3 regions of the Streptomyces sp. NPDC059524 genome follow, and region 1 is predicted to be linked to each of the others. Evidence: riboswitches for the same ligand, from Rfam matches in the RefSeq annotation. Region 1 holds a riboswitch; each other region holds the start of a gene.
What was found. Region 1 has a riboswitch for cyclic di-AMP ahead of ACFW9D_RS04700 (M23 family metallopeptidase). Riboswitches for the same ligand answer to the same signal wherever they lie in the genome.
Positions count from the first base shown of each region.

Region 2: linked by a shared signal. The riboswitch ahead of ACFW9D_RS28680 (transglycosylase family protein) and the one ahead of ACFW9D_RS04700 (M23 family metallopeptidase) in region 1 are both predicted to bind cyclic di-AMP.
Region 3: linked by a shared signal. The riboswitch ahead of ACFW9D_RS13245 (LysM peptidoglycan-binding domain-containing M23 family metallopeptidase) and the one ahead of ACFW9D_RS04700 (M23 family metallopeptidase) in region 1 are both predicted to bind cyclic di-AMP.

Region 1 is NZ_JBHYTK010000010.1:29,326-32,590, forward strand. It holds gene ACFW9D_RS04695 (GntR family transcriptional regulator) at 95-781, opposite strand; gene ACFW9D_RS04700 (M23 family metallopeptidase) at 1,051-1,842, opposite strand; cyclic di-AMP (ydaO/yuaA leader) riboswitch at 1,855-2,019, opposite strand; gene ACFW9D_RS04705 (M16 family metallopeptidase) at 2,325-3,265, opposite strand, start outside.
Region 2 is NZ_JBHYTK010000127.1:8,537-11,801, forward strand. It holds gene ACFW9D_RS28670 (PLP-dependent aminotransferase family protein) at 1-115, shown strand, start outside; gene ACFW9D_RS28675 (transglycosylase family protein) at 347-1,336, shown strand; cyclic di-AMP (ydaO/yuaA leader) riboswitch at 1,472-1,680, shown strand; gene ACFW9D_RS28680 (transglycosylase family protein) at 1,685-2,371, shown strand; gene eno (phosphopyruvate hydratase) at 2,879-3,265, shown strand, end outside.
Region 3 is NZ_JBHYTK010000036.1:7,580-10,844, forward strand. It holds gene ACFW9D_RS13235 (hypothetical protein) at 4-285, shown strand; gene ACFW9D_RS13240 (SGNH/GDSL hydrolase family protein) at 318-1,136, opposite strand; gene ACFW9D_RS13245 (LysM peptidoglycan-binding domain-containing M23 family metallopeptidase) at 1,261-1,992, opposite strand; cyclic di-AMP (ydaO/yuaA leader) riboswitch at 1,998-2,178, opposite strand; gene ACFW9D_RS13250 (tyrosine-protein phosphatase) at 2,559-3,265, shown strand, end outside.

The DNA.
Region 1 (3,265 bases):
CCCGACGCGGAAATTCCCTGAATGAATTCAGGCAGGGAAAACTCCGGGCGGGCCATTCCATGAATGCCGTACGTCTTTGTATACGGCGGCCGTGTTAATGGTGGAGCCCGGTCGTGTTGACGGCATGTTGCGAAGTCCTCACACGCTCGCCCGCGCGGGGCACGCGCAGCCGGTGGACGGTCGCCTCGCGTGCGATGTGCGCGGCCGTCAGGGTGCGGGCGCGCTCGACGTCGCGACGGGCCACCGCGTCGACGACCGCGCCGTGCTCGGCCCAGGACTCGACGGGCCGCTCGGGGATCTCGACCGCGTACATCCACGCGATCTTGTGCCGGACCTGGGTGAGCAGGGTGATGAGGCCGGGGCTGGCGGAGGCCTGGGCGAGCGTCTCGTGGAACCAGGCGCCCAGGGGCCGCAGATCCTCGCCGCCCCCTTCCTTCGAGCGCTCCTGCCCCAGCCTGACCAGGCCCCGCAGCACCTTGAGGTGGGCGTCCGTGCGGCGCTGCGCGGCGCGGGCGGCGCCGAGCGGTTCGAGGAGCATGCGGATCTCCAGGAGATCGGCCGCCTCCTGCTCGGTGGGCTCGGCCACGCACGCGCCCGCGTGCCTGCGCGTGACGACGAAGCCCTCCGCCTCCAGGGTGCGCAGCGCCTCACGGACCGGCACGCGCGAGACTCCGTAGCGGCGCGCGAGCAGTTCCTCGGTGAGTCTGCTGCCGCGCTCGTACACGCCCGCGACGATGTCGTCGCGGATCGCCGTGCATACCGAGTGCGCGGGAATGCGCATGCCCCGACCTCCGCCTTGCTCTCCGCCCGATCCCCGCGCATGACGGAGAGCGGGCGCCCCTGAAAAGCGCGATCGGCACCGATTTCCGCGCGCTCGTCCAGTGACTCTATTCCACCGCGCTCGAATTTCCGACGGGAGCTTGGAATCGAGGGATATTTTTTGGACAGCGGGGACTGGGCGCGGGATCGGCGGGATGCGGGAACGCGAAAGCCCCGGCGGTCGGCCGGGGCTTTCCTGCGGTGCGTGCTGCGGGCGTCGGGTCGGACGCCTCAGATGCCCACGCCGTGCGAGCGGAGGTACGCGACGGGGTCGATGTCCGAGCCGTACTCGGGCGTCGTGCGGGCCTCGAAGTGGAGGTGCGGGCCGGTCACGTTGCCGGTGGCGCCGGAGAGGCCTATCTGCTGACCGGGCGTCACGCTCTGGCCGACGGAGACACCGATCGACGACAGGTGGCCGTACTGGGTGTACGTGCCGTCGTTCATCTTGATCACGATGTTGTTGCCGTAGGCGCCGCCCCAGCCGGCCTCCACGACGGTGCCCGAGCCGACCGCGTGGACGGTCGTGCCGCTGGCGGCGTGGAAGTCGATGCCGGTGTGACTGCCGGAGGACCACAGGCCGCTGGACGCCTTGTAGGCGGTCGAGACGTACGAGCCGGAGATGGGCGCCACGTAGGTGTTGAGGCGCTTGCGCTCGGCCGCGCGGGCGGCACGCTCCTTGGCCTCGCGCTCCTTGGCCGCCTTCTCGGCGGCCTCACGGCGGGCTTCCTCGGCGCGGCGCTTGGCCTCGGCCTCGGCCTTCTTCTGCGCGGCGGCCTCTTCGGCGGCCTTCTTCTGGGCGGTCGCCTGGGCGTCGATCTGGGCGGCCAGGGTGTCGCCGATCGCGATGGCCTGCGTCAGACCGTTCTGGTCGGCGGGCGCGGCGGTGTCGGCGGCGAGAGCGGGGGCGGCGAGGCCTCCGATGACACCGGTCGTGGTGAGCGCCGCGACGCCGGCGACCTGCGCCGTGGTGCGCGTGAGGCGGCTCGGACGACGATGCTTCCCGGTGGCACGGGTGAACGCCATGGAGTGGCTGATCCTTTCCTTCCCTCTCGCCTACCGGGTTAGCTGACGGGTTCGGAGCAGGAAGGTCTCCTACGGGCCCCCTCCCCGTACGGGAAGAGCGTCCGATTCACCCCAGGGACTGCGGTGGGTCCCCGGCTCCCCTGGCTCGCGCCGTGGGGGACTCGGCGATGACTGTCCGGGGCCGCGGGCGCGGCTCATACGTGGCGAACAGCCGGACCGACGCTAAGCGGGACATCTTTCAATCAACAAACGGATCCCGGCTTTTGTAGCGCATGCCACAGGGCACACAGGCAACCTCTACATCAATTCGGGCATTTGCGACGCACGGTGGCGCGTCGGGCGAACCGAACAGCGTTCACGGGAAACGTGAGTGACGCCACGAAGCCCCGGAGGCCTGTGTGGCTTCCGGGGCTTCGTCCCGTTTCGGGCGGTGCCGCCCTGGCGTGGCGTCGTCGGCCGGCGACGACGGTCATGTGGTGGCGTCAGCCGGCGACGACCGTCACCTCGCCGATGCCGAGGGCCTTGACGGGCTCCTCGATCTGCGCGGCGTCGCCCACGAGGATCGTCACCAGGCGGTCCGCCGGGAAGGCGCTCACGACGGCCGCGGTGGCCTCCACGGTGCCCGTGGCGGCCAGTTGGCGGTACAGCTGGGCCTGGAAGTCCTCGGGCAGCTGCTGCTCGTCCTGGTCGGCGAGCGTGCCCGCGACGGCGGACGCGGTCTCGAACTTCAGCGGGGCCACACCCACCAAGTTCTGCACCGCCGTGTCCCGTTCGGCGTCCGTCAGTCCCTCGGCGGCCAGCTTGCGCAGCACCTTCCACAGGTCGTCGAGCGCCGGTCCGGTGTTCGGCGTGTCGACGGAACCGCTGATGGCGAGCATCGCGGCCCCGGTGCCGTCCGCCGTGGAGCGCAGCACCTGGGCGAAGGAGCGCACTCCGTAGGTGTAGCCCTTCTCCTCGCGCAGCACCCGGTCCAGACGGGAGGTCAGCGTGCCGCCCAGGCAGTACGTGCCGAGGATCTGGGCGGCCCACACGCGGTCGTGCTTGTCGGGGCCGATGCGGCCGATGAGCAGCTGCGTCTGGACGGCTCCGGGGCGGTCGACGATGACGACGCGTCCGGTGTCGTCGGCGGTGACCGGCGGGACGGGGCGCGGCTGCGTCGTGTCACCGGTCCAGGCGCCGAGCGTGTCCTTCAGGAGGGTGTCGAGGTCGACGCCCGAGAGGTCGCCCACCACGACGGCGGTGGCGGTGGCCGGGCGGACGTGCTGCTCGTAGAAGGCGCGCACGGCCGCCGCGTCGATGCCGGCGACGGTCTCCTCGCTGCCCTGCCGCGGGCGCGACATGCGCGACGTGGCGGGGAACAGCTGCTTGGAGAGCTCCTTGGCGGCACGGCGGGCCGGGTTGGCGCTCTCGTGCGGGATCTCGT
Region 2 (3,265 bases), on a different contig from region 1:
GCCTTTCACCTTGGCTCCTGAGCTGCTGGTTCAGGGGGTGGAGCGGCTTGCCGCGGCCCGGGACGCGGTGGCCCGCGGGGCCTTCGGGCACCACGTTCCGCCGCCCACCGCATGAGGTTCGGACTGAACAAAACTGACAGGCCGTCAAAGCTGTGACTTTCACGTGATCTCCGCTGCATCGACTTGTGACAAGCGTTCGAGTCCCGCTACGTTCACAACCCACCGCGTCGGCACCGTCCGTCGCACCCGCGACACCCGTCGCGGGCGCAGCATCAGTCTCGCGAAAGGCATCCGCATGCTCTCCGGGAACGGTCGTCACCGTCGCCCTCGTCAGGCTCCTGCTCTCGTGGTCGCCGCCGGTGTCGCCGGCAGCGCCATCGCGATCCCGCTGCTCGCCGCGTCCAACGCGAGTGCCGCCACCACGCAGGCCTGGGACCGGCTCGCCGAGTGCGAGAGCGGCGGCCAGTGGAGCCTCGACGCGGGCAACGGGTACTACGGCGGGCTGCAGTTCTCGCAGGAGCTGTGGGAGCAGTACGGCGGCCTCGACTTCGCGCCGAGCGCCGACCAGGCGAGCCGTTCGCAGCAGATATCCGTCGCGGAGAAGGTGCTCGACGACCAGGGGCCCGGCGCCTGGCCGAGCTGCTCCATCACGGCGGGCCTCTCCAAGAGCGACAGCTCGGCCGAGGTCGACCCGGGGGCGAGCACGCCGCCGCCGGCCCTCGGCGGTTCGTCGGGCGGGCTCCTCGGGATCGGCGGGGACGCGAACGCCGACAAGGGAGAGAAGAATCACGACGACGGGGGCAATTCGGACACCCCGTCAGACGACGCCTCCGGGGATACCTCCGGTAACGCCAAGGGTGACGCGTCCGACGGCAAGGTGGGCGACGAGCCGAGCGGCGGCGCCACTGCCTCGCCCTCCGGCGACGCGGCGGTGGACGAAGGTGACGCGCGGGGTGAATCGGACAAGTCCGGCTCCGATGCCTCCACTTCCCCGGACGGGCCGAAGGGCTCCGGCGCACCGGACGCCTCCCCGTCCGCCTCCAACCCTGCCTCCGAGGGCTCCGGCGCGGGCCGCCACCGCGGCGGCGCCGCCTCCGACGACACCGCCGACTCCCGTACGGGAGAGGGCCGTCACGCCTCCCGTGACGACCGGCGCGACGGCGACGCGTACACGGTGCGCGCCGGCGACAACCTGTGGGACATCGCCGACTCCCAGGGCGTGGACGGCGGATGGACCGAGCTGTACCAGCTCAACAAGAAGGCGGTCGGCTCCGACCCCGACCTCATCCTTCCTGGTCAGAGTCTGGATCTTGGGCTCGAATCGGGCGAAAAGTAGCGGGAGTTCAGGGCGGGTTGCTGCCTGAATGTCCGATTTGGCGAAAGTGAGAGATGGGTCTCAAAGGGCCTGATCCGCTTTGAAAACCGCCGGATCGGCTGCGTACGGTCTGACCGCTCGCCACAGCGGGCCCCGACGGATGTCACGCCGAATCCTGCCAACCTCCGTACGGGAACAGTCGACGCGTCAGCGCCGTGGGCAGGAGCGGGGGACCCAAGGTAGGCGCCGTCCGGAAAGCGATACTCCGGTACGGCTTGGGGTTAAGCCGCGCACTAGGTTGCGCGGCCGGGCACTCACTGGCCCGCACCCGACAGCTCACCTCGTAGGCGTCGGTGAGGGGATCTCTCCATGCTGTTCTCCAGCAAGGGCAAGCACCGCCGCCCGTCCAAGGCCGTCCGTGTCGCCACGCTCGCCGGTGTCACCGGTGCCGCCGTCGCCGTTCCGCTGATGGGTGCCACCGGCGCCTCCGCCGCCACCGCCTCCGAGTGGGACGCCGTCGCCCAGTGCGAGTCCGGCGGCAACTGGTCGATCAACACCGGCAACGGCTACTACGGCGGTCTGCAGTTCTCCGCCTCCACGTGGGCCGCGTACGGCGGCACCGCCTACGCCTCCACCGCCGACCAGGCCTCCAAGGCGCAGCAGATCTCCGTCGCCGAGAAGGTCCTCGCCTCCCAGGGCAAGGGCGCCTGGCCGTCCTGCGGTGTCGGCCTGTCCGGCGCCTCCACCTCGAACCCGGCCCCGGCCCCCGCCGAGCAGCAGCAGACCCAGCCGCAGCCCGAGCGCAAGGCCGAGCAGCCGGCCAACCGCTCGCAGGAGCGCCAGGCCCCGAAGGCCGCGCCGAAGAAGACCGTCACCACGCCGACCGGCAAGAAGGTCGCCAAGGGCGACGGCGAGTACAAGGTCAAGAAGGGTGACTCCCTCAGCGCGATCGCCGAGGCGCACCACACGACCTGGCAGAAGCTCTTCAAGCTGAACGACGACATCGTCCAGGACGCCGACCTGATCTACCCGGGTCAGCAGCTCCACCTGAAGTAAGCCGCCCCCTATATAGGGGAGCGCCCCCCCGCACTCGGCATCGGCGGACGCCGAGTGCCGGCCGCTCGCCACGTGACCCTCTGCCCCGGCCGCCGGGGTGGGGGGTCCCGTCGTTCGCCGAGTGCGGGCCCGGTGGGGGCTGGTCGCGCAGTTCCCCGCGCCCCTGAGATGCATGGCGCTGCGCGCCGCATCTCCCCGATAGAGGCGCCGGGCGCCTTTCGTCTGGGGAAGGCGCGGCGAAGCCGCATGCCTTCCAGGGGCGCGGGGAACTGCGCGACCAGCCCCCACCGGCCCGCACCCCGCGACGAAACCCGACCGCCCCCCACGGACCGTTCACCCGCGAACCACCGGCGGTATTTGTTCCCGTCGGAAACATTTCGCTCACGGCGGAGTCCAAGAGACGGGCGGTCGGCTGGCCGATGGCCCGCGTGCGGTTAGGCTCAAGCCATGCGGAACCGCGCACCGCGGCCCCGCACAGCCCGCGTCACATCCCAGAAGGAGATGCTCGTGCCGTCCATCGACGTCGTCGTAGCCCGGGAAATCCTGGACTCCCGAGGCAACCCCACGGTCGAGGTCGAGGTCGGCCTCGACGACGGCAGCACCGGCCGTGCTGCTGTTCCGTCCGGCGCCTCCACCGGTGCGTTCGAGGCCATCGAGCTTCGCGACGGTGACCCGAACCGCTACCAGGGCAAGGGTGTCGAGAAGGCCGTCCTCGCCGTCATCGAGCAGATCGGCCCGGAGCTGGTCGGCTACGACGCCACCGAGCAGCGCCTGATCGACCAGGCCATGTTCGACCTGGACGCCACCGACAACAAGGGCTCCCTCGGCGCCAACGCCATCCTCGGCGTCTCGCTCGCCGTCGCCCACGCCGCCTCCGAGGCCAGCGACCTGCCG
Region 3 (3,265 bases), on a different contig from region 1:
GCATTGAACTGGGGCTGGGCGGAGTGGGCAATCAGCGGCGCGGGCGCCGCCTTCCTGATCACGGCAGCGGTCGGGCTGCGCACTCAACCCGACGGGCCGCCCGAGGCCCGCGTCAGGCACGGCCTGTACCGCGTCCTCCTGCCGTTCATGCTCGGCTGGGCTTTCTTCCTGCTCTGGCTCCCCCGAGCCCTCGGCGCACCGTGGTTCGTCTCGGACCTCTGCCGGCTGGTCGCCATGGCACCCGTCGTGCTGCTCGCCGTCGCGGCGCGACGCCGGGCGCGCTGACCCGGCCGGCAGAGGTCCGGGACCTCGCAGGGTCAGGAAGCCGACTCCAGGTGGGCCTTGATGGCGTGCGGGTCGAGGATGCCCTTGGCCTCGACGCGATCGCCGGAGGACTCGCCGCGCAGACGGCGGCCGATCCAGGGCACGAGGAACTCGCGGGCCCAGTGGATGTCGTCGCGCCGCACCTCGAAGGTGCCGCGGGGCGGCAGCGGGGGCCAGGCCTGCTCGGGGTCGGCGGGCACGTCCACGCCGAGGACCTGCCCGGCGCGCAGGGCGACGCGGGTGTGCCCCTCGGGCGAGAGGTGCAGCCGGTCGTCGTCCCAGGCCCGGCGGTCCTGCACGGAGCGCAGGGACCACAGGTCGAGCACCGGGCAGCCGTACCGGTCGGCGATGGCGCGCACGTGCATGTTGTACGTGGCGATCTTGCCGCGCAGATGCTTGAGGACGGCCACGTCGCGGGTGTCGAAGCCGGTGGCGACGAGGACGGTCCCGGCGGCCTCGGAAAGCCGGGCCACGGCCTTCTCGAAGCGCTCGGCCACGTCGTCCGGGTCGGTGCCGGGACGGATGATGTCGTTGCCGCCGGCGACCAGGCTCACCAGGTCGGGGGCGAGCTCCAGGGCCTTGGGGAGCTGGTGCTCGACGATCTGGTCGATGAGCTTGCCGCGCACGGCCAGGTTCGCGTACTGGAACGTGTCCTCGGGGACCCGGTCGTCGAGGAGGACGGCGAGCCGGTCGGCCCAGCCCACGAAGCTGCCGTCGGGCCCGGGGTCCCCGACGCCTTCGGTGAAGCTGTCCCCCACCGCCGCATAGGACCGAATCGTGCCGCCGCTGAGTGATCTCGATTCGTTTGCCACGACCACACATCCTTCACCCTGACCTGTGACCTACGCGACCGTAGCCAGGGGTTGACGAGTGGTGAGATACAGCACTCGGCGCCCGGGGAATATCCGGGCGCCGAGTGTGGATCATGCGCGTGGGTCAGATGGAGACGCCGTGCGCGCGCAGGTACGCGACCGGGTCGACGTCCGAGCCGTAGTTCGGGGTGGTGCGGATCTCGAAGTGCAGGTGCGGGCCGGTCACGTTGCCGGTCGCGCCGGAGAGGCCGATCTGCGTGCCGGCGGAGACGGCCTGGCCGGCCGAGACGCCGAGCTGCGACAGGTGGGCGTACTGCGAGTAGTGGCCGTCGGCGTGCTGGATGACGACCTGGTTGCCGTACGCGCCGCCGTTGCCGGCGGAGACGACGGTGCCCGCGGCGATGGCCTTGATCGGGGTGCCGGTGGGCACGACGAAGTCGGTGCCGGTGTGGTAGCCGCTGGACCACATGCTGCCGTTCTGGTGGTACGGCGTGCCCTCGGTGGCGTCGACCGGCTTCACGTAGGCGGCGGTGGAGGTGCTCGCCTGGGTGGCCGTGGTCTTCGCGGCGCCGCCGAGGGTGAGCTTCTCGCCGGGCTTGATCAGGCCGGCGTCGGAGCCGATCACGGACTTGTTGTCCGCGTAGAGCTTCTTCCAGCCGCCCTCGACGTTCTCCGCCTTGGCGATCTTGGAGAGCGTGTCGCCGGCCTTGACCGTGTAGGTCTGGGCGGTGGCGGCCTGCGCACCGGTGGCGCCGATCAGCGGCAGCGCGAGCGCGGCACCACCGACGGTGGCGACGGCGGCGGCGCGGCCGAGACGGAAGGACTTCGGGCGGCGGTGCTTACCCTGTGCGGGCATGACGAGATTCCTCTCCGTCGCCTGCGAGGTGAGCTGTCGGGTTCGGACGGGAGATGTCCGGCCGCACCCTTGCCATTCCTGACAGGGACACGACTTCACCCCGAGCCGCTGTGGGGAATTCCCGGGCGGCGTTCTTGCCTGTGGGTCCCCCGCTCCTGCCGTCACGGGTCGTAGTGAGGAATCCGGGCGGCGGCAGGACTAGGCGTTCCGACCGGAATGAGACGTGACCGTAGGGCAGCAGGAAACGAAGCGACAAGTTCCGAATTCCCTCTGACCTGCCTTTTCTTGATCGTTCACGCCTTTCCTGCGTCACCCTGCGTCTATCCCGCCCGCTTTACCGGCGCCTTACCCTAAGGAATTCCCGGGAAAGCCGTCCGGAAGATCCGCCACGGACCGTCACGGATATGACGCTGCTCACGCGACGGGCGACAACGTCCGCAAATCTGCGGACAGTTAATGACGTATAGGCCAAAACGGACACATGGTTGCCCTCTAAATCCATGTCGTATCGTCGGGAGCGCGCCCGCCGGCGAGCAGCGCCGGTGACCCGACCGGGAGGAGCACCCGTGACGCAGCACGCCCCGTCCACCGAGCCCGAGCTGACCGGAGTGCGCAACTTCCGCGACGTGGGCGGCCTCCCCACCGTGGACGGCCGGCGCGTGCGCCCCGGCGTGCTTTTCCGCAGCGGACACCTCGCCCACGCCACGGCCGAGGACGCGGCGTTCCTCTCCGGGCTCGGCCTGCACACGATCTTCGACTTCCGCAACGCGGCGGACCAGAAGCTGGAGGGCGCGGACGTCGCGCTGCCCGGCGTGCGCAATGTGAACCTGCCGCTGTCCGACCCGGCGGACGGCTCCGAGTTCTGGAAGATGGTCCGCGACGGCGACATGGACCAGCTCCGGTCGCTCCTCTCCGGGGGCCGCGCCGCGGACCGCATGATCAACTCGTACCGGTCGATCATCACGGACCGCACGGCCGAGCACGGCCGGGTGCTGCGCGCCGTCGCCGAGGACAGCGTGCCCGCGCTGATGCACTGTGCGGCGGGCAAGGACCGGGCCGGTCTGTCGATCGCCGTGACACTGCTCGCGGTCGGCGTCGAGCGCGAGGCCATCGAGGCGGACTACCTGGAGTCGAACGCGAAGCACCGCCGCTACAAGGTGCACCGCAGCTCCACGTCCCCGGACGCCTACTCCCCCGAGGTCATGGAGCTGCTCAGCCCGCTGTTCGACGCGCGCGCCGAGTACCTGCGCGCCGCCTTCGAGACCATCGAGCA